4 regions of the Streptomyces sp. NPDC006208 genome follow, and region 3 is predicted to be linked to each of the others. Evidence: riboswitches for the same ligand, from Rfam matches in the RefSeq annotation. Region 3 holds a riboswitch; each other region holds the start of a gene.
What was found. Region 3 has a riboswitch for cobalamin ahead of ABZ208_RS16365 (ribonucleoside-diphosphate reductase subunit alpha). Riboswitches for the same ligand answer to the same signal wherever they lie in the genome.
Positions count from the first base shown of each region.

Region 1: another riboswitch for cobalamin. It lies ahead of ABZ208_RS14315 (prenyltransferase/squalene oxidase repeat-containing protein); the one in region 3 lies ahead of ABZ208_RS16365 (ribonucleoside-diphosphate reductase subunit alpha).
Region 2: another riboswitch for cobalamin. It lies ahead of ABZ208_RS27600 ((2Fe-2S) ferredoxin domain-containing protein); the one in region 3 lies ahead of ABZ208_RS16365 (ribonucleoside-diphosphate reductase subunit alpha).
Region 4: another riboswitch for cobalamin. It lies ahead of metE (5-methyltetrahydropteroyltriglutamate--homocysteine S-methyltransferase); the one in region 3 lies ahead of ABZ208_RS16365 (ribonucleoside-diphosphate reductase subunit alpha).

Region 1 covers NZ_JBEXSW010000014.1:156,753-164,257, forward strand. Annotated here, with positions in the region: gene ABZ208_RS14305 (BTAD domain-containing putative transcriptional regulator) at 1-1,999, shown strand, start outside; gene ABZ208_RS14310 (MBL fold metallo-hydrolase) at 2,327-3,361, shown strand; cobalamin riboswitch at 3,413-3,534, shown strand; gene ABZ208_RS14315 (prenyltransferase/squalene oxidase repeat-containing protein) at 3,646-4,878, shown strand; gene ABZ208_RS14320 (SCO2322 family protein) at 4,878-5,510, shown strand; gene ABZ208_RS14325 (energy-coupling factor transporter transmembrane component T) at 6,017-7,126, shown strand; gene ABZ208_RS14330 (ATP-binding cassette domain-containing protein) at 7,123-7,505, shown strand, end outside.
Region 2 covers NZ_JBEXSW010000038.1:14,232-21,736, reverse strand. Annotated here, with positions in the region: gene ABZ208_RS27615 (ABC transporter ATP-binding protein) at 166-981, opposite strand; gene ABZ208_RS27610 (iron ABC transporter permease) at 978-2,024, opposite strand; gene ABZ208_RS27605 (ABC transporter substrate-binding protein) at 2,105-3,094, opposite strand; gene ABZ208_RS27600 ((2Fe-2S) ferredoxin domain-containing protein) at 3,227-3,616, opposite strand; cobalamin riboswitch at 3,656-3,847, opposite strand; gene ABZ208_RS27595 (hypothetical protein) at 4,075-5,088, shown strand; gene ABZ208_RS27590 (hypothetical protein) at 6,348-7,109, shown strand; partial or broken gene ABZ208_RS27585 (hypothetical protein) at 7,143-7,505, shown strand, end outside; gene ABZ208_RS27580 (PQQ-binding-like beta-propeller repeat protein) at 7,475-7,505, shown strand, end outside.
Region 3 covers NZ_JBEXSW010000017.1:108,185-115,689, reverse strand. Annotated here, with positions in the region: gene ABZ208_RS16385 (extracellular solute-binding protein) at 1-712, opposite strand, end outside; gene ABZ208_RS16380 (GntR family transcriptional regulator) at 1,007-1,771, shown strand; gene ABZ208_RS16375 (DUF3311 domain-containing protein) at 2,111-2,401, shown strand; gene mctP (monocarboxylate uptake permease MctP) at 2,398-4,026, shown strand; cobalamin riboswitch at 4,156-4,288, shown strand; gene ABZ208_RS16365 (ribonucleoside-diphosphate reductase subunit alpha) at 4,425-6,815, shown strand; gene ABZ208_RS16360 (ribonucleotide-diphosphate reductase subunit beta) at 6,815-7,505, shown strand, end outside.
Region 4 covers NZ_JBEXSW010000013.1:56,172-63,676, forward strand. Annotated here, with positions in the region: gene metE (5-methyltetrahydropteroyltriglutamate--homocysteine S-methyltransferase) at 321-2,684, opposite strand; cobalamin riboswitch at 2,764-2,987, opposite strand; gene ABZ208_RS12810 (DUF1775 domain-containing protein) at 3,217-4,656, shown strand; gene gdhA (NADP-specific glutamate dehydrogenase) at 4,834-6,189, opposite strand; gene ABZ208_RS12820 (hypothetical protein) at 6,186-6,323, opposite strand; gene ABZ208_RS12825 (LysR family transcriptional regulator) at 6,457-7,416, opposite strand.

The DNA of each region.
Region 1 (7,505 bases), on a different contig from region 3:
GGACGCCGTCACCGTCGCGACGGTGGACGGGCCCGCCGGGGTCGGGAAGACATCGCTGCTGGTGCACGCGGCGTGGACGCTTCGCCCCCAGCACCCGGACGGCGTCCTCTTCCTCGATCTGCTCACGCACCACTCACCGGCGGGCGACCGGCCCTTGACGAAGCGGCTGCTCCAGCGGCTGCTGCGCACGCTCGGCATGGCCGACGCGGACGTCCCCCAGGATCGCGACGACCTGATCGCCTCATGGCGCGACGCCACCAGCGGGTTGCGGCTGCTGCTCGTGCTCGACGACGTGGGAAGCGCCGCGCAGGTGCGGCCACTGCTGCCTGCCGGTCCGGGCAGCCGCGTGCTGGTGGCGGGACGGCGCAGGCTGACCGGACTGGACGCGGACCGGTGCGTGACCCTGGAGCCACTGCCGGCCACCGACTCGATCGGTCTGCTGCGCCGGCTGATCGGCGAGGCGCGCACCGACGCCGACCCCGAGGCGGTCACCGACCTGGCGCGGCTGTGCGGGGGCCTGCCGCTGGCCCTGCGGATCGCGGGCGCGCGGCTCCAGCACCGGCCGTCGTGGTCGCCGGCCCACCTGGCGGCGCGGATGGCGCGGGAGGAGCGGCGGCTGGGCGAGCTGAGCGCCGGGGACCGTAGCGTGGAAGCTGCCTTCCACATGTCCTACGAGCAGTTGAGTGAGGCCCGGCAGCGGGCGTTCCGGCTGCTCGGGCATGCGCCGACGCCTGAGTTCGACGCGTGGACGCCGGCGGTGATGCTCGGTGTGGGCGTCGACGAGGCGGAGCTCGTGCTGGAGGAGCTGTACGACGCAAGCCTGGTGCTGCAACCGGGTCCGGGGCGGTATCGCCTCCACGACCTCGTGCGGGTCCACGCCCGGAAGCTGGCCGACGCCCGGCCCGAGGAGACGGCGCAGGCCCGCCGGCAGGTACTGGAGCTGTATGTGCAGGCGGGCCGGCTCACCGGTGACGACGGCCGGGAACCGGACGGGGCTCCGCAGCGGTTCGACTCCGCGCGGGACGCGGCGCGATGGCTCGACGAGGCGGGGCCGGACCTGGCGGACGTGCCGGGGTATGCGGCGGCGCACGGCGAGGACGTCCTGGCGACACAGCTGGGTGTGGCGCTGCGGGACTACTTCCTCCACCACGACCGCTACGACGAGGGACGTGCGGCGCTGACCACGGCGCTGGAGGCCGCGGAGCGCGTCGGGGACCCTGCGCTGCGGGTCCTGGTGACGGCGTCGCTCGGGCTGCTGGACTACCAACAGGGCCGGACCGCGCAGGGGGGCGACTGGTTCCGGCAGGCGCTGAAGTGCGCCCGCGAGAGCGGCGTCGAGACATTGGCGGCCCAGCCTCTGCTCGGTCTGGCCATCCAGGACTTCCTGCCGGGGCGGTACGACGCGGTGGCGGCCACCATCGACGAGGTGCTGCCGGTCCTGGAACGGGCCGACGACGAGTGGGGGGTGTCGCTGGCGCTGGCGATGCGGTCGATGAGCCGGTTCATGCGGGGGGAGGTGCACACAGCGTTTGCCGACGCGCGGGCGGCGCTCGCCGCGGCGGAGCGCAACGGCCGCCCGATACCGATCAGCCAGCGCCTGCTCTCCCTTGCGGACGGTCATGAGGCGCTCGGCGAACGGGGGGAGGCGCGGGCGGTGCTGCTGCGGGGTGAGGAACTGCTGCGCGAGGCCGGCGACCCGCTGTTGCTGGCGTTGACGCTGACACGGCTGGGGTCGGTCACGGACGACCTTGCGGAGGCGGAACGCCGCCATCGCCAGGCGCTGGCGCTGCACGCGGGCATCTCGCGGCGCTCGGAGCCGCACCGCACGCGACTCGAGATGGAGATCCGCCGCCGCCTGGGTCGGTCGTACGCGGCGGCAGGAGCGCGGGCACGGGCACGACGGGAGTTCCGGGCGGCACTGGCCCTGGAGCGAGCGGCAGAACACCCGGAGCTGCAGGAGCAGTTACGGGCTTCGCTGGCGGAGGCGGACAGCGAGTGACCCGGCGTCACCGGCGGGGCGCCCGGGCGTCACCGACGGGGAACTGTGCGCGGGTTCCCGGTCGGTGCGGGCCGAGGACCCGAACGGTGGAGCTTCGACGGAGCCCGCGGCAGGCCGACCGGAGCCCGTTCGCCCCTTGCGGACATTTCCGCAAGGGCTTCCCTGCAGCGTCCTTGCACGCCATCCTGACGGTGCATCAGTTCCACGTGACCACAGGGGGCAACGAGCGTGCCGTCGACGAAGGACGAAGCGGGACACGAGCCGAGAGGCGAACGGACGAGCGCGCCGGAAGGCCGTCCCTCCACCACCCGGGCGACCGACCCCCACGTGACCGACCACGGCGGTGGGGTGCGCTCCCTCCGGGTACCCATTCCGGACAACCCCCTCGGGCACACCCTGGTCCATCTGCTCGACACCGACCGCGGTCCCGTCCTCATCGACACCGGCTGGGACGACCCCGCGTCCTGGGACACCCTCACCGCCGGCCTGACCGCGTGCGGCACCTCGGTCGCCGAGGTCCACGGCGTCGTCGTCACCCACCACCACCCCGACCACCACGGCCTGTCCGGACAGGTCCGCGAGGCGTCCGGCGCCTGGATCGCGATGCACGCCGCCGACGCCATGGTGGTACGCCGCACCCGGGAGGCCGAGCCGGGGCTGTGGCTCGACTACCTGGCCGACAAGCTCACCCGGGCCGGCGCCCCCGAGGAGCACACCGCCCCGCTGCACGCCGCCCGCGCCGCCGGGCACACGGGCAGCCTCCCCGGGCTGCGCGCGGCGCTTCCCGACCGGGAGATCGTCCCCGGCGAGCTGCTCGACCTCGCGGGCCGCAGGCTGCGCGCCGTATGGACCCCCGGCCACACCCCCGGCCATGTCTGCCTGCACCTCGAGGAGACCCATCCCGCCCGGCTCGCGGGCAACGGCCGGCTGTTCTCCGGCGACCATCTCCTCCCCGAGATCACCCCGCACATCGGCCTGTACGAGGACCCGGACGACGCCACGGTCACCGACCCGCTCGGCGACTACCTCGACTCCCTGGAGCGCATCGGCCGCCTCGCCCCCGCCGAGGTGCTCCCCGCGCACCAGCACGCCTTCACCGATGCGACCGGCCGGGTCAGGGAGCTGCTCGTCCACCACGAGGAGCGCCTGGCCGGCCTGCTCGCCCTGCTGGCGCAGCCGCTCACCCCGTGGCAGGTCGCCGAGCGGATGGAGTGGAACCGCCCCTGGGACGAGATCCCCTACGGCTCGCGCAACATCGCGGTCTCGGAGGCGGAGGCCCATCTGCGCAGGCTCGTGAAGCTCGGCCGCGCGGAGGTGGTGCCGGGCAGCGCACCCGCCCTGTACGTGGCGTCCGAACCGTGACCTTGCCCTGTGACCTGCGCCCCGCCGCCGCCCGGTGACCGGCCGGTACAGTAAGCATGTCGTCATCATGCCCGTACGGGGGGAAGCCGGTGCAAATCCGGCACTGACCCGCAACCGTGAGCCGCCGTCACCGGCGGCGAGTCGGAATGCCTCGTACGCGTTCGTGACCGGCTCGTGCTCACCGGGACCCGCCCGGTGGCCGGCACCGTCGAGGGATACGGAGCCGAGCCTGGTGCCTCAGTGTGCCTGCGCCCGGCCCTGAAGCAGGAGAGGCACCACCCGCCATGACCACCGTTCGCCGCTGCGCAGCAGCACTCGCCGTCTCCGCCGCGCTCGGACTGGCCGTGGTACCGGCCGCCTTCGCCGCGCCGAGCCCCACCCCGTCCGCGGCGCTGCCGTCCGGCCTGTACGGCACGGGCGACCCGACGTATGACGGTGTCTGGCGGCAGTCGCTGGCGCTGCTCGCCCAGGACACGGCCGGTTTCGTGCCCGCCGAGGCGGCCGTGGACTGGCTGACCGGGCAGCAGTGCGCGGACGGCGGCTTCCCCTCGTACCGCGCCGACGCGGCGAAGGCGTGCGACGCCAAGCTTCCGCTGGACACCAACGCGAGCGCCGCCGCCGTGCAGGCACTCGCCGCGCTCGGCGGGCAGGACGCCGCCGTGGACAAGACGGTCGGCTGGCTGAAGTCCGTACAGAACAAGGACGGCGGCTGGGGCTACAACCCGGGCGGGGCCTCCGACGCGAACTCCACCTCCATCGTCATCGGCGCGCTCGCCGCGGCCGGTCACCAGCCGGCCGACGTGACGTCGAAGGACGGCAGGACTCCGTACGACGCGCTCCTGACGTTCGCCAAGCCGTGCGGCGGCAAGGACGGCGGGGCGTTCGTGTACCAGGTCAAGAGCCCCGGCATCGTCGCCGACTCCACCGCTGCCGCGGTGCTCGGCGCGCACGGCAAGGGCCTCGTCGTGACGGCGGGCTCGAAGGACGGCAAGGGCACGGCCTGCGAGAAGGCGACGACGATCGAGGGGGCGGCCCACAACGGCGCGGCGTACCTCGCGAACGGGCTTGCCAAGACCGGGTACTTCAACACTCCGCCGATGCCGGGCGCCGAGGACTCGGCGCCCAAGCCGGACTTCGGGAACACGGCGGACGCGGTCGTCGCACTGACCGCTCAGGGCCTGACCGAGCAGGCGAAGAAGCCGCTGACGTGGCTGGAGCAGAACGCGGCCGCCTGGGCCAAGGAGAGCGGCCCCGCCGCCTATGCCCAGCTGATCCTCGCGGCCCACGCGGCCGGCGCGGACCCGGCCGACTTCGGCGGCCAGAACCTGGTGACCGCGCTCAACGCGACGGGCCCCGCGCCGAAGAAGGCGTCGCCCTCGCCCGCCCCCTCCTCGCGTGACGAGAAGAAGGACGAGGAGTCCGAGTCCCTGTCCATGTGGTGGATCGTGGGTGCGATCTTCGTCGCCAGCGTCGGCGCCGGCTTCCTGATCAGCGGCCGCAGGAAGCCGCGGCAGTGATGCGCACGCGTTTCCTGGCGTTCGTGCTCGGCACCGTCCTCACGGTGCTGAGCGCGGCGCCCGCGCAGGCGGCCGGCTACCGCTACTGGTCGTTCTGGCAGAGCAGCGGGGCGAAGTGGACGTACGCCACCGAGGGCCCGGCCACGGCGCGGCCCGCCGACGGGTCCGTGAACGGGTTCCGGTTCTCGGTGAGCGAGGACAGCGGGGACTCGGCGCAGCCGCGCCGGGGCCCGGACTTCGCGGCGATATGCGCGAAGACGCCGGCGAAGGACGGCAGGAAGCGGATCGCGCTCGTCATCGACCCCGGCACGGCGGGCGACGCCCCTCAGAGCGAGGCCCCGCCCGCGCTGCGCACGGCGTGCGCGCAGGTCGCGGAAGGCGCGACGAGCGCGGAGGCGCTCGCGGCAGTGGCGAAACCGCTGCGCTACAACAGCCAGGCCCTGCTGTGCGCGATCTCGGGCTACCCGAAGTCGGGCTGCGGCGAGCAGGTCTCGGCGCAGGAGAGCCCGTCGCGGGACGCGAAGGACAGCTCGGGCGGCGGCCCGTCACTCGGTGTGGTGGCGGGCATCGCGGCGGTACTGGGTCTGGGCGTGGCGGCGCTGTGGCAGTCCCGCCGCCGGCGCACCCCATGACGCCTGCGCCTGCCCCAAGGCCGCACGACCCGTCCGGCCCGGCCGCCACGCAGCCCACGTCGGACGCCGCCTCCTCACCGGAGGCGGAGGCCCGCCGCGAGCCCGTGCCGGGCAATGCTTCGGCTCGCGGCATGTCCGGTGCGCAAGCGGACGAGTCCGCGCCGCCACGCGAGGTGCAGCCCGTGCCGGGCAACGCCTCCGCGCCGGCCGACCGCCGCCGCTCCGAGACCCTGCCGGACGGCACATCGGGCGCGCAGCGTCGGCAGCACGGTTCCCAGGCGCCGCGCGCCGCTGTCGGCGGCCCGGCATCCGGCCCGGCCGCCGGGCACGGCCCGTCGCCCGGGGCCGCACAGCGCGAGGCTGTTTCCGCCGGCGGGCGCGTCGCGGACGGGTGTCCGCCCGCGGCCGACAGCTCGGCCGGGCGCGCGCGGCGCACAGGCACGAGCCGCTCCTCCTCTGGCGGGACCGGGGTCGGCGGCGACCCGGGCGGCCGCCTCCTCCGCCGGCTGCGCGCGCCCGAGGCCGCTCGCAGCAACGCCCTGCATGCCGGGGCCTGGTGGGTGTGGGCGCTCGGGCTTGCCGTGGGCGCGTCACGGACCACGAATCCGCTCCTGCTCGGGCTGCTCGTCGGCGTCGCCGGGTACGTCGTGGCGGCCCGCCGCACCGACGCGCCCTGGGCCCGGTCCTACGGTGCGTTCGTCAAGCTCGGGCTGTTCGTCATCGCCGTCCGCGTGGTCTTCTCCGTCGCGCTCGGCTCCCCCATCCCCGGTACGCACGTCATGTTCACGCTGCCCGAAGTGCCCTTGCCCGACTGGGCTCAGGGCGTACGGATCGGCGGGCGCGTGCACGCGGAGCAGCTGGTGTTCGCGCTGTACGACGGGGCCAAGCTCGCCACTCTCCTCATCTGCGTCGGCGCCGCGAACGCCCTCGCCAACCCCGCCCGGCTGCTCAAGTCCCTTCCCGGCGCGCTGTACGAGGCCGGCGTCGCCGTTGTCGTCGCCATGACCTTCGCGCCCAACCTGGTCGCCGACGTCTTCCGGCTGCGCACCGCACGCCGGCTGCGCGGCCGCCCCACCGGAGGCGTCAGGGCCGTCGCCCAGATCGCCCTGCCGGTGCTGGAAGGCGCGCTGGAGCGGTCGGTCGCGGTCGCCGCGTCGATGGACGCGCGCGGCTACGGGCGCACCGCCGAGGTCCCGCCCGCCGTACGCCGCACCACCACCGTCCTCACTCTCGGCGGGCTGCTCGGCGTGTGCGCGGGCTCGTACGGACTGCTCGCAGCGGCGGGCGCCGCCTACGGGGTGCCGCTGCTGATCACCGGGCTCCTCGCCGCCGTCGCGGGCCTGTGGCTCGGCGGCCGCCGCTCCGTGCGCACCCGCTACCGACCCGACCGGTGGGGTGTACGGTCCTGGCTGGTCGCCGCCTCCGGCATGGCGGTCGCGGCCCTGATGATCCAGGCAAACGTCCAGGACCCGCAGGCGCTGCACCCCGGCGTCGTACCGCTCACCGCGCCGACGCTGCCGCTGTGGCCCGCGCTGTCCGTGCTGATCGGCCTGCTGCCGGCGTTCGTCGCCCCCGTACCCACCGCTCCCGCAGGACCCAAGGAGTCGACCCCGTGATCCGCTTCGACGATGTGTCGGTGACGTACCGCGACGCCGGCGTGCCCACGATCAGCGGCGTCGATCTGACCGTGCCCGAGGGCGAGTTGGTGCTGCTCGTCGGACCGTCGGGAGTCGGCAAGTCGACTCTGCTGGGGGCCGTCTCCGGACTGGTCCCGCATTTCACGGGCGGCACGCTGCGCGGCCGGGTCACGGTCGACGGCCGCGACACCCGCACCCACAAGCCCCGCGAACTCGCCGACCTCGTCGGCACGGTGGGCCAGGACCCGCTCGCGCACTTCGTCACCGACACGGTCGAGGACGAGCTCGCGTACGGCATGGAGTCGCTGGGCCTCGCCCCGGACGTGATGCGCCGACGGGTCGAGGAGACCCTGGACCT
Region 2 (7,505 bases), on a different contig from region 3:
GCCACGGCGCGCTCCAGGCCGCCACGTCGTGGGTGCCCATCCGCGCGGCAAAGGGTGAACGGAATTCACGCACCGGGCATGAAGAGAAGCCTCCGCCGCCTTTCAACGCAGGCGGGATCCATGGCGCCGGCGGCCGGCTCGCCGCCGAATGTGGACGGTCTTCGATCACCCCGTTCCGAATGGCTCGCCGGTAACCAGGGTGATGTGCGGAACCCCGGTACGGGGATGCGGCACGACTTCGGCGTCGACGCGGTAGACCTCGGACAGGAGCTCGGGCGTGAGGACCTCCTTGGGTGACCCGGTGACCACGACACGGCCGCCGTCCATCACGCAGATGCGGTCGCAGAACGCCGCAGCCAGGTTGAGGTCGTGGAGGGCGACGACCGCGGTCACGCCGAGCTTCCGGACGAGGCGCAGTGTGTCGAGCTGATGCCGCAGGTCCAGGTGGTTGGTCGGCTCGTCCAGCACCATCGTCCCGGCGCGCTGGGCCAGAGCACGGGCGATGAGCACCCGCTGTTTCTCGCCGCCCGACAACCGGCTGAAGGGGGCGTGCGCCAGGCCGGTGGCGTCGACTTCGCCCAGCGCACCCATGATGATGCCGCGGTCGTCGGCGTCGTCGCCCTCGAAGGCCCGCTTGTGCGGAGTGCGGCCCATGGCCACCACCTCGTACACCGAGAGCTCGAAGTCCCCGGCGGATTCCTGCAGGACGGCGGCCAGCCGTCGTGCGAGGCTCTTGCCGGACATCCGCCGGACGTCCTCGCCGTCCAGCAGGACCTGCCCCGAGGTGGGGCGCAGCGCCCGGTAGACGGTACGCAACAGGGTCGACTTGCCGGCGCCGTTGGGGCCGACGAGCCCCACCACCTCGCGGGGTGCAACCTGCAGTGACACGCGGTCCACCAGCGCCCGCCCGCCCACGACGACCGAGACGTCCTCCGCAGCCAGTGTGCCGGGCGCCGTCGTGACCGTGACCGTCTGCGTCACGCGGACCTCCGTCGCATCAGCCACAGGAAGAAGGGACCGCCGACCAGGGCGGTGAGAATGCCCACGGGAATCTCCTCCGGGCTCATGACGGTGCGCGCCGCCAGATCGGCGGCGATGAGGAATGCCGCGCCGAGCAGGGCTGCGGCGGGCAGCGCGCGTCGATGGTCGGCACCGACCACCAGCCGCACCACGTGCGGCATGATCAGGCCGACGAAGCCGATCTGACCGCTGACCGCGACGATCGTGCCGATCATGACGGCGACGAGGGTGAACAGTGCGGCACGGAAGCGGTGCACGTCCAGGCCGAGCGCCACGGCGGCCTCCTCCCCCGCCAACAGGAGGTTGAGCGGGCGGCTGACGCCGAGGAGGACGGCCGTGCCGAGGAGAACGGCACCGACGGGGATCCACACCACCGTCCACGTCGTGCCTGCCAGTCCGCCGAGCATCCAGCGCAGCGCCGACTGCGTCTTGTGCGGGTCGTTGGAGGTGACGACGAGGAAGCTGGCGAGCGCGGACAGCACCTCGGCCGTCGCCACTCCCGCCAGCACCAGCCGCACCGTCGTCATCCGCCCACCGGACCGGGCCAGGAAGTAGACGGCGACGAGCGCGGCGAGAGCGCCGAGGAACGCGGCCACCGGCAGGGAGAACACACCGAACAGGGTGACGTTGAAGACGAGGACCAGCACCGCGCCGACCGAGGCGCCCGACGACACCCCGAGCAGCATCGGGTCCGCGAGCGGGTTGCGCACGAGTGCCTGCAGCGCCATTCCGGACACCGCAAGGCCCGCGCCCACGACGCCGGACAGCAGCACTCTCGGCAGCCGGACGTCGATGACGATCGTCTCGCGGACCGGTGTCCAGGTCGGCTCGGCGAGCGAGGGATGCACGCGGTGCAGCAGAATGCCCCACACCTGGTCGGCCGGGACGCTGATGGACCCGGCCGCGATCCCAAGGGTGGCCGCGACGGCCAGCAGCGCGGCCAGCAGCAGGAGCACGACCGGGTAGGGGATCCCTGAGCGGCGGACGGCGGGGGCACCGGCCACCGCCGTCCGCTCACTCGTCGCGCCGGTCGCCCCGGGCGTCGCTTTCGCCTCCGTCGCCTCCGACACGCCCGTGGCGTCGGTCACTTGAATCGGTCCGGGTGGAGCTGGCGGGCCAGGGACTCCACGCCGGACGGCACCCGGACTCCCAGCACCGTGGACGACAACGGCAGCACCGCGAACCGCTTGTGCTTGATGGCGGGTACGTCCTTCAGCGCCGGGTTCGCGAGGAGGAACTTCTTCTTGTCCTCGACGGACTGGTCGCCGTAGTCGTAGATGACGATCACCTCGGGCGCGCGCTCGGCCACCTGCTCGAACGACACGTCACCGAACGCCTTGTCCAGCTCGGCGAAGAGGTTCACCCCGCCGGCCTGGTTGATCATCTCGTTGCCGATGCCCGCGCCGCCCGCGGTGAAGGCGGTCTTGTCGCCGCTGTCGTACACGAAGATCTTCACCGGGGTGACGCCGGCGAGCTTGCCCTCGACCCTGTCCAGCGTGCCGTGGAGCTTCTTCAACTGCCGCTCCGCCCGGTCCGGCACGCCGAAGATCTTCGCCACGTTCCGGATCTCCTGGTCCATCGTGGCCATCGTCACCGGACCGGACGGGCACTCCTCGATGTTCAGATAGGAGTTGACCCCCGCCTTGGAGAGTGCGTCGCGGCTGCGCCCTTCCTTCTCGTCGAAGGTGCTGGCGAAACCGCCGTAGGTGAAGTCCGGTTCGGCGGTCAGCAGCGTCTCGAACGAGGGGTACTCCTTCGCCAGGACCTTGATCCCGTCGTAGGCCTCCTGATACTCCGGCAGGATCTTGTCATCGAGATAGGCGGTTCCCACCATCGACTTCTTCAGACCCAGTGCCAGCATGACCTCGGTCGCGTGCTGGTTCATCGACACCGAACGCTGCGGGGGACGCTGATAGGTCGTCTTCACACCGCAGTTGGACACGGTGACCGGAAACCCCTTGGCAGTGGAGTCCGCCGACGAGGCGTCGTCCCGGGCTGCGGTGCCGCCGCATCCGGATATCAGTAGGGCCGCGGCCATGGCCGACAGCAGGGATATCGGGCGCTTGCCCATCATGTGGTGGATCCTCTCACCGCAGGGGTGGTCCTGAACGGTCCGGACAGCGGTCCGGAGGCTGGTCAAAATCGAGAGACTCGTCGTCGGAAGACGTTCGGTCAGACGTGGGAAAGGTGGTGGGGCGTCCGCGGCTCAGCCGGCGTCGGGGAGCGGCACGGACCGGGCGCGCCGAGGCGGGGTGAAGGCGTAGAGCTCGAGGATGTCCGGTGGCGCGGCGACGCCCGGTCCGCCCGCCCGTACCCAGGCGGCGATGTCCTCGGTCGCGGCGGGGTCGTTGACGAGGCCGAACCAGGCCGCCCGGCCGCCCGCGGCGCGCCCCTCGGACGAGGGCTGCACGACGATCACGTTCGCCTGGTCGCACACGTCGAGACAGCCGGAGACACGGACGGGCGCGTCCTCGGCGAGACGCGCGGTCTGCTTCCCGTGGTCGACCCCGGTCACCTTGGGACTGCCACAGCAACAGTCCCGGCACACCACGACCCGGCACGGAACCGCACCGGCCGACGATGGTCTCCTGGGCATCCCGACGAGCCCTCCTCTCCGGGGAAATCCGCCCCAGTCACTTCGAGGAGGCGACCGCGTGAGTCTCCTGGCTCTCGGGTCAACGCTCGTCCCGGCCTTCCCACCCGCATCCGGGCAGTGGTCTGTTCGGGATCCGCTCGCCGATCACAGTGGCGGGACCGCGCCGGATTCACACCGGCTTCCTCGTTCCGCCGTCGCCTATTTCGCGGGACATCATGGCAGAAGGACGCTCCACGTCATAAGCCCGGGCGCCGGACAGGCCGGGGCGAACGGCGGCACACGCCCCCCCGGGCGCGGGCGACACACGCCCCCGCAGGCTCTCGCGCGCTCTGTACAAGCTGGCCGGTCCGGAGTCACTCCGAACGGTTCGTCACGGGACCGTCCGCACATGCCGGCGGCCCCTGGTGGGGCGGGCGGAGGTCGGTGAGGCGGAACACCAACTCGAGGTGGGGTCCGTCGTGGTCGGGCAGTCCGGGCATCGGCACGGGCACAGTGCCCGCCGGGCCGGGCGCTGGTTCCGGTTCGGGACGACGGCAAGGGCTGCGGCCGAAGGCGGTCCGCACTCACTGCACGGCCGGCCTGCTACCGACAGTTTCGCGGATCTCAAGAAGTACGCGAAAGGCACCTTCCAGCCCAACCCCACGACGACAGAGCAGAAAGTGGTGTTCCACAACGATCTGCAGATTCCCATACAGGTCGTCCTGATCAATCGTGATGGTTCGCTCTCCGGGAAGAGTTACAAGGTGACTCCCGGAGGCAAGACGGAGGAGCACTCAGGCAAGGTCAACGACGCCTGGCTGGTCAGGGCCGCCAACTCGGGAGCCTTGATCGACGTCCTGACCGTCACCGCCTCGCAGCCGGGCGACGTGAACCCCCGCAGGGACCCCAGAATCAACTATGTGCCCAATATGAGCGTCCTGAGCGATGGCCCGCCCAGCGCCTCCGCGACCAATAAGTATCCGACCGAAGCGGATGCACACAATTTCCTGGTGGGGCAGGGGGAGAACCCCCACGACTCAAAGGGGGCCGTGACCCGGGAGGTCTGGTGGAACCTCTCCGGCCAGTCGTACTCGCTCGCCCCGGACGAGAGCCTGAGCTGGACGATTGCGACGATTAGCGGTGTCGAGCGTTCCTCCACCGTGGAAACCCAGTTCATCACGAAGCTGGGCTTGGAAGCGAAGGGCGGATGGGAGGCGATCACCACCACGATCAACGCCTCGTTCGAAAAGTCTTACAGGCAGAGTGAGTCAATCACCCTCAAGGAATCCGTGAGTTCTACGGAGACTCGAAGCATCGTGAACACCAGCTCATTCAACAAGATCTACCGGGTGTGGCAGATTATGGAGACGTACACCATCTGGAAGGGAGATGAGATCGTCGCAGAGCTTTCCAATGACACCGGAAACATTGCCACCCCCTTCGCCTGCTACGATTCCGGAGGAAATTGGGTGGAATGCGGTTCGACTCACTGAAGGATCCGTGTTCATGAAGTCCGGGACTCCGAGGTCATTGCCCGGCCGCTGACCCGAAGCCGGCCGGAGGGACGCGAAGTCGCCGTCGTGGCGGCGCCTGCCACGACGGCGACTTCGCGTCTCCGCACGGGCGCCGTTCCCCGGCCGAACCCCGTCGAGCAGCGGCTTCGCGGCCGCCCGTACTCGCGGACCTGTGGGTGGGCGGGCGATTCCCGGCAAGCAAGGGTCGCGGCGGCGGCCGGCAGGAGGGGTCGGCGCGCAAGTTGTGGTACCAGGCGGGTTCTTGGGGCCGCCGTCGGCGGGGGCGATGACCACGCCCTTACCGTCGATCTCCCGGTGGCCGACGCAACTGGTGGGCGCGCGGCCGCCCTCGGGCACCGGCAGGGCCGGGTTGCCGTCGGCCAACGGCCCGCCGGCTTGCCGCCGTTCGCCGGAACTCCTCGACGCCCGGCCGTTTCCGGTCGATCGCCGAAGCCGCCCGGTGTGAGCGGCGCCCACCAGAGGTTGCCGGACACGTCGGTCCAGTGCGCGCTGACGGTCAGCCCCTGGACCGTCACCACGACCGCGGTTGCCGTAGAGGGCCGACCCGGCAGCTCCCGGAGGAACCATCTTCCGGTCCCGGGCGGATCCTGGGACAGATACCGGACGTGCCCCCACCCGTCCTCGTCCTCTGTGAGGACGAACGCCTCAGGAATGCCGTCCTTGAACGGGTTGCAGAAGGCGGCGACGGGGGCGGGACCGCTCCGGTCGAGGCGCTCCCGGCCTCGTTCTCCGTGCGCTTCTGCTCCGTAGCAAGCCATTGCAGCCTCCTCGGCCGTGTCCGGGAACGAAAGCCCCTTGGTGCGCCGTACGACGGGGCCGGTGAACTCCGGCCCCGATGGCTCCATCCCTCCAGTGGGTCGCGGGTCGGCCGCGGTTGCCTGAAGTCGTTTCTCGGCGCATCGCCGGGCGGGCGGACAGACGCTGCCGGAATCAGGCATACGCCAAAAGCGTCGTTCGAGGGATCATCGCAATTTCAGGCAGAAGCCAAAAAGTTCCCCGAGCGCATTGCGTGGCCGATCTCCAATGCTGGGTTGCGTGACGGAGTCCTCATTGATCGGAGGATGTTCATGTGCAGCCAGCAGGCTGTGTTTTCACAGCAGTCGAAGACCGATTCCTTCTCCGCCGACGGCCGGCCCTGTCGGGCCCCGCTCCCCTGTGCCGCGAGGCCCGATTACCGGGCCGCAAATTCTGCCTGCAGGAAAGAGGGGCGCCGTTCTGTGAGCCCCTACGACAGGGGATGGATCACGACAGAACTGAAGCAGTTCGCACCACGCGCCGAAGCGGGAGAGGAGATTCAGAAACTTCGGGAAGAGCTCCTGGAACACCTCTGGCCGTGGGCGAGGCGGACAGCCGACCGCCTGGCGGCAGGCATTCCGGCTGAAGCTGACCGCGACGCGGTGCGAAGCGAGGTCATGTGGGAGCTCTACCAAGCGTTCCTCAGGATCGACTGGACCCGGTACGAGGTCTGGCCGGCACTGCTGAAAGCCCGCATCCGGGGCGCGTTCACGGCCGTCGCGCGGGCCGAGGACCCGCTCTCGAGAGGCCAGCGCCGCGCGCGCAGGAAGTTCCTCGCACTGGAGGAGTCGACCGTGCAGGGTCTGGGGCGGATGCTCACTCCGGGCGAGAGAGCCGGCCTGGCGTCCCGGGTAGGCCCGAAGAACGGCGAGTTCTACGTTCTTCACGGCTTCCAGCGTCCCGCGAGCATCGAGGACGTCGAACCGTCCCTGGCCGACCCAGCGCAGGACCCCGAAGGCGAGACCATCCGCAGAAGCTCCGTAGCGGCCTTCCGGAGCTGGCTCGAGAACGATCTCCCTCCTGAGCTGGCCGCGTACCTCGCCGAGTTGCTGCTTCGGGACGCCGGTTCCCTGCCCGCCGGAATGCGCAGAAGGCTGAATCCGTACCTTCCGGCACTTCGGCTTCGCCTGGCTGATCCCGTCGAACGTGCGCCGCTCCCGCAGAGGAACCGGAATGCCGCGTAGCGCTCCCTGGCCCGATGACGAAGGAGAGAACACATGGTGACCATTGCAGAGAAGGCGGAACGGCTGTGGCGCCGGCCACTGGCGCTGGCGACAACGCTGCTCCTCACCGCAACGGCCTGGAGTGCCACGGCACTTGCGTCGGCGCACGCACCCGCGGGCCATCCGGTGACACCACATCGGACCGAAAGGTCTGTGGCTCAGCAGCCCCTCGGCGGCCTCGACCAAGGCAGTGGCGAGAGCGCGGGCGGCGGGGCGAGCAGCGAGGGGTGGCCGATGTTCCGCTTCGATTCGGCACACACAGCCTTCAACCAGCACCTCACCACCCTGCACAAGTCACAGGTGCCGCAACTGCAGTTGCGGCCCGGCTGGCCCTTCGACGCCGGGGACACCGTCGCC
Region 3 (7,505 bases):
CCTTGAGGCCCTTGATGGACTCAGGGGACGAGAGCGTCGACTTCCACTGGTCGCCTTCCTTCTTGGCGATGGCGCCGCCCGCGTCGTAGACGAAGGACATGGCGGCGTACCAGTCCGGCGACGGCTGGTACCAGGCGCTGAACTTCTTGCCCTTCTTCGTCTGGATCTTGTCGAGGGCGGCGGTCAGCTCCGCGTACGTCTTCGGCGTGGCCTTCACGCCGGCCTCGGCGGCGACGTCCTTGCGCCAGTTGCCCACGCGGCCACCGGCGTAGTACGGGACGCCGTAGGTCTTGCCGTTGTACGTGACCGACTCCTTGAGGCCGTCCAGCCAGGCGTCGGACTGGTCGAACTTGGCGGGGTCGATCTCGGCGAAGGCGCCCTTGACCGTGTAGCCGAGCATCTCGGTGTTGCCCATCTCGACCACGTCCGGAGCCTTGTCCGTGGCGAGTACGGCGTCGAGCTTGGCGTTCTTGTCCGGCCAGCCGTAGTACTCGTGCTTGACCTTGAGGCCGGGGTGCTTCTTGACCACGGCGTCATCCGCGGCCTTGACGAGCTCGGGCCAGTTGTTCTGGGCGTCGACCGTCAGCCAGACCGTGATCTCCTTGACCTCGGCGCCGGCCTTGTCCCCCGGCTTCTCGCTGTCGGAGCCACACGCGGCAATGCTGACCATCATGCCCGCGACACCGATCGCCGCGATGAGCTTGCGCTTCACGCCACCCTCCTCAGGGAATTCTGCAACTCCCCGCCCACCGCGAAGACCTACGGAGAAATACGCCGAGTACTGCTCGTGGGGCTGGGACTTGGTCTTTAGTGGTTTAGACCAGTACCCGGAGCTTGGCCTAGACCTTTAGGGGTGTCAAGGGTGTATAAGAAGGGCTGTCGTGTCCGTTATCGGACCGACACCTGAGGGAGGGCGACGACCTGCGACCGGTCCATGCCACCATGTGAGCCGCTACAGACGGAGGAGCCGGTGACGGCAGGAGCGCAGCAGGCGGGAAGGCGGGCCATGACCACGGACGGGGGCAGCACCGAGAACGAGAGCGGTGCCCAGACACGGACCGCGCGCGTACCCAAGTACTACCGGCTCAAGCGTCACTTGCTCGACATGACGGAAACGCTGCCGCCCGGCACGCCGGTGCCGCCCGAGCGCACGCTGGCGGCCGAGTTCGACACCTCGCGCACCACGGTGCGCCAGGCGCTCCAGGAACTGGTCGTCGAGGGCCGGCTGGAACGCATCCAGGGCAAGGGCACCTTCGTGGCCAAGCCCAAGGTCTCGCAGGCGCTGCAGCTCACCTCGTACACGGAGGACATGCGCGCCCAGGGGCTGGAACCCACGTCCCAGCTGCTCGACATCGGATATGTCACGGCCGACGACACGCTGGCCGGCCTGCTGGACATCTCGACCGGCGGACGCGTGCTGCGGATCGAGCGGCTGCGTCTGGCCAGCGGCGAGCCGATGGCCATCGAGACGACGCATCTGTCGGCAAAGCGCTTCCCGGCGCTGCGCCGCAGCCTGGTGAAGTACACCTCGCTCTACACGGCACTGGCGGAGGTGTACGACGTCCATCTGGCCGAGGCCGAGGAGACGATCGAGACCTCCCTGGCCACCCCGCGCGAAGCCGGCCTCCTCGGCACGGACGTGGGCCTGCCGATGCTGATGCTGTCGCGCCACTCGCTGGACGCGCAGGGCGAGCCGGTGGAATGGGTGCGCTCGGTCTACCGCGGCGACCGCTACAAGTTCGTGGCGAGGTTGCAGCGGCCGAAGGACTGAAAGCGGGCCTTGGCCACACGCCTCTGCCGGGGGTCCGGGGGTCGCCCCCGGGCCGGCACAGCGTGGCGAGGTTGCAGCGGCCGAATGACCGAACACGGGCCTTGGCCACACACCCTGCCGGGGTCCGGGCGGCCCGGCACCTGCCTGATCCGCCGTCAACCGCATGGCGCCGCAACAAGCGTTGCGGCGCTATGTCGCGTTTCCCCCGCCGTGCCCGGAGCCTGGGCACAGTCGTTGCCGTACCGATATACGGACAGGGGGTGACTCGCTTCAAAACCCTCGCCTACATTTCCCTGCGCGTTACAGGTACAGCTGATCAGCGAGGGGACGGAGACAACGATGTCCGCAGTGCCCGAGGCGCCCGATGCGCCCGAACCGCCACAAGCGCCCGAAGCGAGGCAACCCGTCGTCACACCGGTGCGGGTCGTCATCGCCCTCTGCCTCCTCGCGCCCTTCGTGGCCATGCTCTGGGTGAGCTCCTACGCGAAGGTCGAACCGACGTTCATCGGCATGCCGTTCTTCTACTGGTACCAGATGTTCTGGGTCCTGCTGTCGACCGCGCTGACGATGGTCGCGTACCAGCTGTGGCAGCGTGACCAGCGCGCCCGCAAGGGAGGTGCGTCGCAGTGAAGGACGACGTGAACGGCGTCGCACTCGGCGTCTTCATCTTCTTCTTCCTGGCCGTCACGGTCATGGGTTTCCTGGCCTCGCGCTGGCGCAAGGCCGAGAACGAGCACAGCCTCGACGAATGGGGCCTGGGCGGCCGGTCGTTCGGCACCTGGGTGACCTGGTTCCTGCTCGGCGGCGACCTGTACACCGCGTACACCTTCGTCGCCGTCCCTGCGGCCATCTACGCGGCCGGCGCGGCCGGCTTCTTCGCCGTGCCGTACACGATCCTCGTCTACCCGCTGATCTTCACCTTCCTGCCGCGGCTGTGGTCGGTGTCGCACAAGCACGGCTATGTGACGACCTCGGACTTCGTGCGCGGGCGCTTCGGTTCGAAGGGTCTCTCGCTTGCGGTCGCCGTCACGGGCATTCTGGCGACGATGCCGTACATCGCACTGCAGCTCGTCGGTATCCAGGCGGTGCTCGACGTCATGGGCGTCGGCGGCGGCGAGACCACCAACTGGTTCGTCAAGGACCTGCCGCTGCTGATCGCGTTCGGCGTGCTCGCGGCCTACACGTACTCCTCCGGACTGCGTGCACCCGCGCTCATCGCCTTCGTCAAGGACACCCTGATCTACATCGTCATCGCGGTGGCGATCATCTACATCCCGATCAAACTGGGCGGCTTCGACGAGATCTTCGCCAGTGCCGGTGAGAAGTTCGCGACCATCAACGAGTCGACCGGCAAGCCGACCGGTGCCCTGGTACCGGGCGACCTGGGCCAGTGGGGTTACGCCACGCTGGCGCTCGGCTCGGCGCTCGCGCTCTTCATGTACCCGCACTCGATCACCGCGACCCTGTCCTCGCGCAGCCGCGAGGTGATCCGCCGCAACACCACGATCCTGCCGCTGTACTCCCTGATGCTGGGCCTGCTCGCGCTGCTCGGCTTCATGGCGATCGCCGCCGGCGTGGAGGTGGCCAACGGCCAGCTGGCGATTCCGCAGCTGTTCGAGAACATGTTCCCGGACTGGTTCGCCGGTGTGGCCTTCGCCGCCATCGGCATCGGCGCGCTCGTACCGGCGGCGATCATGTCGATCGCCGCGGCCAACCTCTTCACCAGGAACATCTACAAGGACTTCATCAAGCCCGATGCGACCCCGGCGCAGGAGACCAAGGTCTCCAAGCTGGTCTCGCTGCTGGTGAAGGTCGGCGCGCTGGTCTTCGTCCTGACCATGGACAAGACCGTCGCGATCAACTTCCAGCTGCTGGGCGGCATATGGATCCTGCAGACTTTCCCGGCCCTGGTCGGCGGTCTGTTCACCCGCTGGTTCCACCGCTGGGCGCTGCTCGCCGGCTGGGCGGTCGGCATGGTCTACGGCACCTGGACCGCGTACGGCGTCGCGACCCCGGCCCAGAAGCACTTCGGCGGCTCGTCCGATGTCATCCCCGGCATCGGTGAGATCGGCTACATCGGCCTCACCGCGTTCGTGCTGAACGTCGTCGTCACCGTGGTCCTCACCTTCGTCCTGCGGGCGGCCAAGGCCCCCGACGGCGTCGACGAGACCAGCCCGTCCGACTACACGGCGGACGCGGGCGACCCGGGCGTCCAGGTCGAACTCCCGCCGGCCACAGCGGGCGCCGGTCACTGACCGACCCACCGCCAACCAACAGCGGGCCGCCGGGAAACCGGCGGCCCGCTCTCGTCCACGACGAGAGCAAAACGGGCAACAACCTACCCACCGACACAACATGTGGTGGGTGACGCAACGGGCCGCCCCCACATGTATGCTCATGCTCGCTGTCGCCGCAGGGGAATCCGGTGCGAATCCGGAACTGTCCCGCAACGGTGTGATGTGGTGCACTTTGCCGCGCCCACAAGTCCGAGGACCTGCCGACGGTGCATCCGGTTCGACCGACCCGGGTGCCAAGACGTCCGGGTCTCGCGGTTGGGCCGGTGGACGCCGTGCACGGTGCTGCCCGCTGCGGCACGTACGCCGCACGGCCTTCCCCTCCCCCGCCGGTCCGGAACCGAGCGAGGGAGCACCACGTGACGATCGCGCCGGCCGATCCGGCCTCAGGCACCGTCGAGCAGACGGCCGACGGCCCCGGGACCGCGCTCCTGCGGCTCCTGACCGAGCTCACGGCCGACCTGCCCGACACCGACCCCGGCAGGGTCGCCGCCGCCGCGCTGCGCGGCCGGCACGCCGGGTCCGACGAGGCCGAACTGCGCTCCCTCGCCACCGACGCCGCCGCCGGACTGATCTCCGAGGACCCCGCCTACTCCCGGCTCGCCGCCCGGCTGCTGACCCGCACGATCGCCGAAGAAGCCGCCGGGCAGGGCGCGGTGTGCTTCTCCGCATCGGTCGCCGTGGGGCACCGCGAAGGCCTGATCGCCGACCGTACGGCCGAGTTCGTGACGCGGCACACGGCCCGCCTCGACGCCCTGATCGACCAGGGCGCCGACGACCGGTTCGGCTACTTCGGGCTGCGCACCCTCTACAGCCGCTATCTGCTGCGCCACCCGATCACCCGTCAGGTGATCGAGACCCCGCAGCACTTCATGCTGCGCGTGGCCGCCGGGCTCGCCGAGGACACCGCGTCCGACGGCGAGAGGGGGGCCCGCGCCCTGGACGAAGTCGCCGCACTCTACGGCCTGATGAGCCGGCTCGACTACCTCCCCTCCTCCCCCACGCTCTTCAACTCCGGCACCCGTCACCCGCAGATGTCGTCCTGCTATCTGCTGGACTCGCCGCTCGACGAGCTCGACTCGATCTACGACCGGTACCACCAGGTCGCCCGCCTCTCCAAGCACGCCGGCGGCATCGGGCTCTCGTACTCCCGTATCCGCGCCCGCGGTTCCCTCATCCGCGGCACCAACGGGCACTCCAACGGCATCGTGCCGTTCCTGAAGACCCTCGACGCCTCGGTCGCCGCGGTGAACCAGGGCGGCCGGCGCAAGGGCGCTGCCGCCATCTACCTCGAGACCTGGCACGCGGACATCGAGGAGTTCCTCGAGCTGCGTGACAACACCGGTGAGGACGCGCGGCGTACCCACAACCTGAACCTCGCACACTGGGTCCCCGACGAGTTCATGCGCCGTGTCGAGGCGGACGCCGACTGGTCGCTGTTCTCGCCCGCCGACGTACCCGGGCTGGTCGACCTGTGGGGCGAGGAGTTCGACACCGCCTACCGCAAGGCCGAGGCAGCGGGCCTGGCCCGCAAGACCATCGCGGCACGCGACCTGTACGGCCGGATGATGCGCACCCTCGCCCAGACCGGCAACGGCTGGATGACCTTCAAGGACGCGTCCAACCGCACCGCCAACCAGACCGCCGAGCCGGGCCGGGTCGTCCACTCCTCGAACCTGTGCACCGAGATCCTCGAGGTCACGGACGACGGCGAGACGGCTGTCTGCAACCTCGGCTCGGTCAACCTCGGTTCGTTCGTCCTCCCGTCCGGCGACCTCGACTGGCAGCGCCTCGACGAGACCGTCCACACCGCCGTGACCTTCCTGGACCGGGTCGTCGACATCAACTTCTACCCGACCGAGCAGGCCGGGCGTTCCAACGCCAAGTGGCGGCCGGTGGGCCTGGGCGCGATGGGCCTGCAGGACGTCTTCTTCAAGCTCCGGCTGCCGTTCGACTCGCCCGCGGCCAAGGCGCTCTCCACGAAGATCGCCGAGCGGATCATGCTGGCGGCGTACGAGGCCTCCTGCGACCTCGCCGAGCGCAACGGCCCGCTGCCGGCGTGGTCCGAGACCCGTACGGCACGCGGCGTACTGCACCCCGACCACTACGGCGTCGAGCTCAACTGGCCTGAGCGGTGGGACGCGCTGCGGGAGCGTATCGCCACGGTCGGCATGCGCAACTCGCTCCTGCTCGCCATCGCCCCGACCGCGACGATCGCCTCGATCGCGGGCGTCTACGAGTGCATCGAGCCGCAGGTCTCCAACCTCTTCAAGCGAGAGACGCTCAGCGGCGAGTTCCTGCAGGTCAACTCCTACCTCGTGGAGGAGCTCAAGCAGCTCGGCGTCTGGGACGCCCAGACCCGCGAGGCCCTGCGCGACTCCAACGGTTCGGTGCAGGACTTCACCTGGGTACCGGCCGAGGTACGGGCCCTGTACCGCACGGCATGGGAGATCCCGCAGCGTGGCCTGATCGACATGGCAGCGGCACGGACACCGTTCCTGGACCAGAGCCAGTCGCTGAACCTGTTCCTGGAGACGCCCACCATCGGCAAGCTCAGCTCGATGTACGCGTACGCCTGGAAGCAGGGCCTGAAGACGACGTACTACCTGCGCTCACGCCCCGCGACCCGGATCGCGCGCGCCGCGTCCGGCACGGTCCCTGCCACCATCCCCGTCCAGCAGGCGGCCCCCGACGCCGATGCGATCGCCTGCTCCCTTGAGAACCCTGAGTCCTGCGAGGCCTGCCAGTAATGACCACCCCGACCGAGAAGAACCTGCTCGACCCGGGCTTCGAACTCACCCTCCGCCCGATGCGCTACCCGGACTTCTACGAGCGGTACCGGGACGCGATCAAGAACACCTGGACCGTGGAGGAGGTCGACCTCCACTCCGACGTCGCCGACCTCGCCAAGCTCTCCCCCGGCGAGCAGCACATGATCGGCCGCCTGGTCGCGTTCTTCGCGACGGGCGACTCGATCGTGGCGAACAACCTGGTGCTCACCCTCTACAAGCACATCAACTCCCCGGAGGCGCGGCTGTATCTGTCGCGCCAGCTGTTCGAGGAGGCCGTGCACGTCCAGTTCTATCTGACGCTGCTCGACACCTACCTCCCCGACCCGGACGACCGCACGGCGGCCTTCGCGGCGGTCGAGAACATCCCGTCCATCCGGGAGAAGGCCGAGTTCTGCTTCAAGTGGATGGACTCGGTCGAGAGCATCGACCGCCTGGAGTCGAAGGCCGACCGCCGCCGCTTCCTGCTGAACCTGATCTGCTTCGCGGCCTGCATCGAGGGCCTCTTCTTCTACGGCGCGTTCGCGTACGTGTACTGGTTCCGCTCGCGGGGCCTGCTGCACGGTCTGGCAACCGGGACGAACTGGGTGTTCCGGGATGAAACGATGCACATGAACTTCGCCTTCGAAGTCGTGGACACCGTCCGCAAGG
Region 4 (7,505 bases), on a different contig from region 3:
CCCGGGGCGGTCCCTGGTCCGTGGCCCCCGGGACGGGGGACCACGGGGCCCACGGGCCAGGACCCGGAACGCCGCACGCGGCCCGCGCGCGGCTCCCGTACGCCGCAGCCCAGGGGAACGCCGGCGAGTGCTCCGGCGACCGTCGGCCATCGGCCGTTGACCAGGCGGTCACGCCTGCCGCCTGGTCCCCGCCGGCCGGCGCCCGCGCGCCACGCACTCGCCGACTCCAGTTGCTCGCACCGCCGTTCACGGCCCCCGGGTCGCAATGCCCTGGGCCGGTGCCGCGCACACCCGGCTCCGGCCGGCGAACGGCTAACGGGTCATGCCCCTGTCGCGTCCACCTCCGTGCGCACCCGGCGAGCCGCCGCGACCAGGTTCTCCAGCGACTGCCTGGTCTCCGGCCATCCGCGGGTCTTCAGGCCGCAGTCCGGGTTCACCCACAACCGCTCTGCCGGGATCGCCAGGAGGCCCTTGTGCAGGAGGTCGGCTGCCTCGTCCACACCGGGGACGCGCGGGGAGTGGATGTCGTACACGCCGGGGCCGACCTCGCGGGGGTACCCCGCCGTGGCCAGTTCGTCGGCGACCTGCATATGGGAGCGGGCTGCCTCCAGGCTGATGACGTCGGCATCGAGGTCGTCGATGGCCCGGAGGATGTCGCCGAACTCGGCATAGCACATGTGGGTGTGGATCTGGGTCCCAGGACGCACGCCACTGGTGGTCAGGCGGAACGCCTCCGTCGCCCACGCCAGGTACGCGGCGCGGCCGGAGCTGCGCAGCGGCAGGGTCTCGCGCAGGGCGGGCTCGTCCACCTGGATCACCGATGTGCCGGCCTCCTCGAGGTCGTTCACCTCGTCCCTCAGGGCCAGCGCGACCTGGCGGGCGGTCTCACCGAGCGGCTGGTCGTCGCGGACGAAGGACCAGGCGAGCATGGTGACCGGGCCGGTGAGCATGCCCTTGACCGGGCGGTCGGTGAGCGACTGGGCGTAGCGCGTCCAGCGCAGGGTCATCGGCTCGGGGCGGGAGATGTCACCGGCGAGGATCGGCGGGCGGACGTAGCGGGTGCCGTACGACTGGACCCAGCCGTGCCGGGTGGCGAGGTAGCCGGTGAGCTGCTCGGCGAAGTACTGGACCATGTCGTTGCGTTCGGGCTCGCCGTGCACCAGGACGTCGATGCCGGCCTTCTCCTGGAAGGCGATCACCTCGCGGATCTCCGCCTCGATGCGCCCCTCGTACGCATCCTGCCCGATCCGGCCGGCCCGCAACTCCGCCCGTGCGGCGCGCAGCTCGCCGGTCTGCGGGAAGGAGCCGATGGTGGTCGTCGGCAACAGCGGCAGACCGAGGTGGGTGCGCTGCGCCACGGCCCGCTCCGGGTACGGCTGCGGGCGGCGGGCGTCCGCGCCGGTGACCGCGGCCGTTCGGGCCCGTACGGCGGGGTCGTGGGTGAGTGCCGAGGCGGCGCGTGAAGCCAGGGCGGCACGGTTGGCGGCAAGTTCCGCGGCAATGGCGTCCGTGCCCCGGGCGAGCCCGCGGGCGAGGATGACGGTCTCGGTGGTCTTCTGCCGGGCGAAGGCGAGCCAGCGGGCGATGTGCGGGTCGATGTCCCGTTCGGTGGTGACATCGAGCGGCACGTGCAGCAGGGAGCAGGAGGCGGAGACGTCGACCCGGTCGGCGAGAGCGAGCAGGGTGCCGAGTGTGGCCAGTGACTTCTCGAAGTCGTTGATCCAGATGTTGCGTCCGTCGACGACACCCGCGACCAGCCGCTTGCCGGGCAGCCCGCCGACCGCCGCGAGGTCGTCGAGGTTGCCTGCGGCGGGCCCCGTGAAGTCCATGGCCAGCCCGTCGACGGGTGCCTTCGCGAGGACGGGAAGGGCCTCGCCCAGCCGGTCGAAGTACGAGGCGACGAGCAGCTTCGGCCGCTCCATGAGCGCGCCCAGCTCGCGGTAGGCGCGTGCGGCCGCGTTCAGCTCGGCCGGGGTGCGGTCCTGCACGAGAGCGGGCTCGTCGAGCTGCACCCACTCCGCGCCCGATGCGCGCAGTTCGGAGAGCACCTGTGCGTAGACGGGCAGCAGCCGGTCCAGCAGCGTGAGAGGTTCGAAGTCGGGAGCGACGCCCGGCGCGGGCTTGGCCAGCAGCAGATACGTCACGGGCCCGAGCAGCACGGGCCGGGCGGTCAGGCCCAGGGCGCGCGCCTCGGTGAACTCACCGACCTGTTTGCCGGAGTCGGCGCGGAAGACGGTGTACGGCCCGAGTTCGGGAACGAGGTAGTGGTAGTTGGTGTCGAACCACTTGGTCATCTCGAGCGGCAGCACGTCCTGGGCACCGCGGGCCATGGCGAAGTACCCGTCCAGCGCGTCCTTTTGGACGGCAGCGCGATGGCGGACCGGGATCGCACCGACCATCACACTGGTGTCCAGGACATGGTCGTAGTACGAGAAGTCACCGGTCGGGACCTCGTGGAGGCCGGCGTCGGCGAGTTGCTGCCAGTTGGCGCTGCGCAGCCGGGCGGCGGTGCGGTGCAGGTCCTGCGCCGAGACCCGGCCCTTCCAGTAGCCTTCGACGGCCTTCTTCAGCTCCCGGTTCGGGCCCTGCCGGGGGTGGCCGTACACGGTGGGTGTCACCGAACTGGTCACGGAACTGGTCACGGAACTCTCCTTCGCGAGTCGTGGGACGACCCCGGGCCGCATAGGGCGCGCGAAGGAACGGGGCAGCCGTGCCACCCGTACCGCCGACCCGCCCACGAGGTCACCGAGATCTCCGTGCGCGTCGTCGCACACGGGCAGTGGCAGGTCTTCGGACTCATGGGCGCGCCTCATGTCGGGCGAGGCACCTACTGGCCGTCGCTTCCCGGACCCGTACGACGGATCCAGTGCGTATGACGGCGATCGTTCCCACATACCGCTGCGGGGCAGTCCCGGATTCTCACCGGGTTCCCTCTTGCGACGCTCCTGCCTGGAGGGCAGGGGCGAACCAGCTGCGCGGCCAGCCTACGCCAGGGGGTGCACCACGGGGGCCGAGCGCCCTGTCTCCTGCTCCGCACCCGCTCCACAGCGGCCGCGGCAACGACCCGGTCCCTCAGCGGCGGGGGTGGACCCGCAACGGGGCCGACGCGAAGCGGCGTGACCCCGCTCGGGGACGCCTTGAGTCCCCGGGCCTGCGAATACGTATTGCCGGGATGTGGCGGTGCGGGGCGGCGAGGACGTGGATGATGGGCGCGGCATGACCGCGACCACCCGCTCCTGCGCACCCTCCGTGAGCCGCTGCCCCGCCGACGGCGGACAGGCCGAGCGGTGGCTGCGGGCTGGGCTCTTCGCGGTGATCAGTACGGTGCTGGCCGCGGCGGGCCATCATCTGGGATCGAAGGACCCGGTGCTGTGGCCGCGGCTGCTGGGGGCGGGGGTCATGGTGTTCCTCGCCGCCCTGCCGGGTGCGGGGCGTGCCCGTAGGCCGGCCCCGGTGCTGGCGGCGACGCTCGCCGCGCAACTGGTGCTGCACCGCGGTCTGTCCATGAGTTCCGGGGCGAGTGCAGTACCGGCGCACCGGGCCCATGGGGCTGCGGGCCAGGAGTACGCGACCCACCACAGCGTCTCGCTGATGCTCGTGGCGCATGTCGTGGCGGCCGCGTCCGTCGCCGTGCTGATGCAGCGCGCCGACCGGCGGCTGTCCGAGCTGCCGCATGCCGCGGGGCGATGGGTCGAGGCCGCCGCCGTCGCACTGGCCGCCGCGGCGGGGCGGCTGTCGCTGCGGCCTGCCGACCGGACGGGTCGGCAGGCCGTGCCGATGCCCGCCGCCCGTCGCCCTGTCCCGCTGCGGGCGCGGCTTGTTCATGTCGTGGTGCGCAGGGGGCCACCGGGGGCGGGGTGTTCCGTCGCCGTCCCCCTCGTCACGCGCCGATCAGCGCCGCACCCGAAAGAGCCCGCACACATGAACACATCACGCATCTCCCGGTCCGTCAGCCGCCTCGGGCTGGTCAGCGCCGCCGCGCTGGTCACCGTCGTCGCCGGGGCGACGACCGCGGCCGCGCACGCCGGGGTGACCGCCTCCGACGCCCGTGCGCTCGCCGAGAACGTCACCCTGACCTTCACCTCCGAGGCCGAGTCGGACACCGCCGGCATCAAGGAGCTGCGGATCGTCCTGCCCGAGGGCATCGCACCGGACGCGGTCACGCTCAAGGACGCCCCGAAGGGATGGAAGCTGACACCCACCGCGGAGGGTTACACGGTGGGCGGCACCACGCTCCAGACTGGTACGGACGCCGAGTACAGCGTCGTCGTACGACAGTTGCCGGATGCGACGTCCCTGGCGTTCAAGACCGTCGAGACATACGGCGACGGGAAGGTCGCGCGGTGGATCGAGGTGCCGGGCGACGGTGAGCAAGTGGAGAATCCGGCACCGCTGCTCAAGCTGGAGCCTGCCGCACGCGGCGCGAAGCCGATCACGCCGAGCCCGAGCACAAGCCCGGCCACGGACGGCAAGCCGTCCTCGGACGGGAGCGCGCCCGCGAAGTCTCCTGCGTCATCGGCGTCGCAGCCGGCGAAGGCCGGCAAGGAGAGCGACAGCGGCACCACGGGTGTCATCGTCGGTGTGATCGCTGCCGTGGCCGTCCTGGGCGCGGGCGGAGCGCTGTGGTTCAAGCGCCGTAACAGCGCCTCGGCATAGGGTCCGGCACGCGCGGGCCGCGAGCGTGCTGCCGCTCACGGTCCGCCGTGTGATCGCGGCCGCTGGGTGATCTCCCGTGCCGCGCGGATGCCCGCGCGGCACGGGGGCCCGCCCTGTCCGACGAAGCCCTGATCGCCCCCTGATCGCATTGGCCGAACAGCCCGCCGGATCAGCCGGTCAGATCAGCCCCTGCGCGAGCATCGCGTCGGCGACCCGCTCGAACCCCGCGATATTGGCCCCGGTCACATAGTCCCCGGGCACCCCGTAACGCTCCGCCGTCTCGTGGCAGATGCGGTGGATGTCGCCCATGATCCCGGTCAGTTCGGCCTCGACGCGCTCGGGGGTCCAGGAGTCCCTGGCGGCGTTCTGGCGCATCTCCAGAGCGCTGACGGCGACGCCGCCGGCGTTGGCGGCCTTGCCCGGGCCGAACGCCACCCCCGCGTCCTGCAGCGTGCGCACCGCTTCCGGGGTCGTCGGCATGTTCGCGCCCTCGGCGACGGCCTTGACCCCGTTGCGCACAAGGGCGAGCGCGTCCCGCTCGTGGAGTTCGTTCTGGGTCGCCGACGGGAACGCGAGGTCCGCGGCCACGTCCCATACACGGCCGCCGTGCACGTACTGGGCGGAGGCGCCGCGGCGTTGCGCGTACTCGCTGATGCGTGCGCGCTCGACTTCCTTGACCTGCTTGAGCAGTTCGAGGTCGATGCCCTTCTCGTCCACGACATAGCCCTCGGAGTCGGAGCACGTCAGCGGGTGGGCGCCGCGGCGGCCGAGCATCTCGATGGTGTAGATGGCGACATTGCCGGAGCCGGAGACCACGGCCGTCTGGCCCTGGAGGTCCTCGCCGCGGCCTCGGAGCATCTCGGCGGCGAACAGCACGCTGCCGTAGCCGGTGGCCTGGGTGCGGATCGCCGAGCCGCCCCATGCCTGGCCCTTGCCGGTGAGGACACCCGCCTCCCAGCGGTTGGTGATGCGACGGTACTGGCCGAAGAGATAGCCGATCTCGCGACCGCCGACGCCGATGTCACCGGCCGGGACATCGGTGTGCTCGCCGATGTGCCGGTGCAGCTCGGTCATGAACGACTGGCAGAAGCGCATGACTTCGGCGTCCGACCGGCCGCGGGGATCGAAGTCGCTGCCGCCCTTGCCGCCCCCGATACCCAGCCCGGTGAGGGCGTTCTTGAAGATCTGCTCGAAGCCGAGGAACTTCACGACCCCCAGATTCACCGATGGGTGGAAGCGCAGGCCGCCCTTGTACGGGCCGAGCGCGCTGTTGAACTCGACCCTGAATCCCCGGTTGACGTGCACGTCACCGCGATCGTCCTGCCAGGGCACCCGGAAGATGATCTGCCGCTCGGGTTCGCAGATCCGCTCGATGAGCCCTGGCTGCGCGTACTCGGGACGCGCCGCGAACACCGGTGCCAGGCTCTCAAGCACTTCCCGTGCTGCCTGATGGAATTCCGGCTCCGCGGGGTTGCGCCGCTCGAGATCCGCGCGCAGCGAAGCCAGTCGGTCGGTCGAGGATGACAGTGTCACAGATTGTCCCTTCCTGCCCTGACGGCGGGTGACGGCCGGGCCGCACGGACGGCGGTCCCGGTGTCGGTGCCGGCGATCAGTACGGCCGGGCCGCCGGTGCCGTTCAGTCCGAAGGCCGTGTCCGATCGCCGCATCGCGGCCATCTTGTCCTCTGCCGCTGAGGCCGCGTCGGACCATGGTGGCATCCGGAGCGTCGGTGGCATGACGGACATCCGGGACTTCAGACGCACACACGCGCGGCAGCGCATCAATCCTCACGCCCCCGCGCTACCAGGTGCGCGCGGCCTGGAGGAGGTGGTCGCGGACGCGGGCGACATGCGGGTTGCCGGCGGAACCGGGGCGCTGGACGAGGTAGCCGGTGTTGATCGGCGGGTCCTCGGGGTCATGGAGCAGGACCAGCGCGCCGGAGGCGAGTTCGTCCAGGCACAGATAGCGCGGCAGCACGGTCCAGCCGGCGCCCGCGACGGCCGCGGTGAGCACGCCGCGAAGGTCGGGGACGGTGACGGCGGCGTGGCTGCCGAGGCGTTTGCCGAAGACGTGCCGCCAGTAGCGGCGGGCGATGGGCAGATCCTCGGCGTAGCTGATCAGGGGAACGCCGTGGAGGGCCGCCAGCATGTCCGCGGCGGATCCGTCCGCTCCCCCGATCCGCTCCGCCCACACCGGCGCGGCCACGAGCACGAACTCCTCGTCGGTCATCGGTACGGCGGTCAGCGCCCGCCCGCGCGGCCGGTGGGTGGAAATGAGCAGGTCGTGGCGGCCGGAGCGCAGCTCGTCGAGGAGCGGGTCGGTCAGCCCGGTGGTCACGCGCAGTCGTATGCCGTCCGCGACCAGGGGCGCGAGCGCGGGAAGTGCGCGTACGCACAGCAGCTCGGCCGGCCCCGCGAGATGGACGGGCTCGACGGGCCCCGCCTCGTGGAAGCCTCCCTGTCCGGTGACGGCGGCCAGGTCGTCGAGCGGTGTGCCGATCCGGGCGGCGAGCTCGTCGGCGAACGGTGCGGGGGCGACTCCGCGAGGCAGCCGCTCGAACAGCTCACGGCCCAGCGCTCGCTCCAGGGCGCGCATCTGGGTGGTCACCGTCGGCTGGGACAGACCCACCAGATGTGCGGCGGCCGTGAAGGATCCGGAGCGGTGCACGGCGAGGAAGGTACGCAGCAGATTCAGGTCCACGGGCGCTGCCGCGCCCGGACGGGGCGCTACGGCCGACCCATCGGAATCCTTTTGTTCCATACGAGCAGTGTAGGCAACCCATTGGATATTCTATGGCAGACAGCAGGCTTCCTATTGGATGTCCGCCGATGGGCGATCTACCGTCGAGC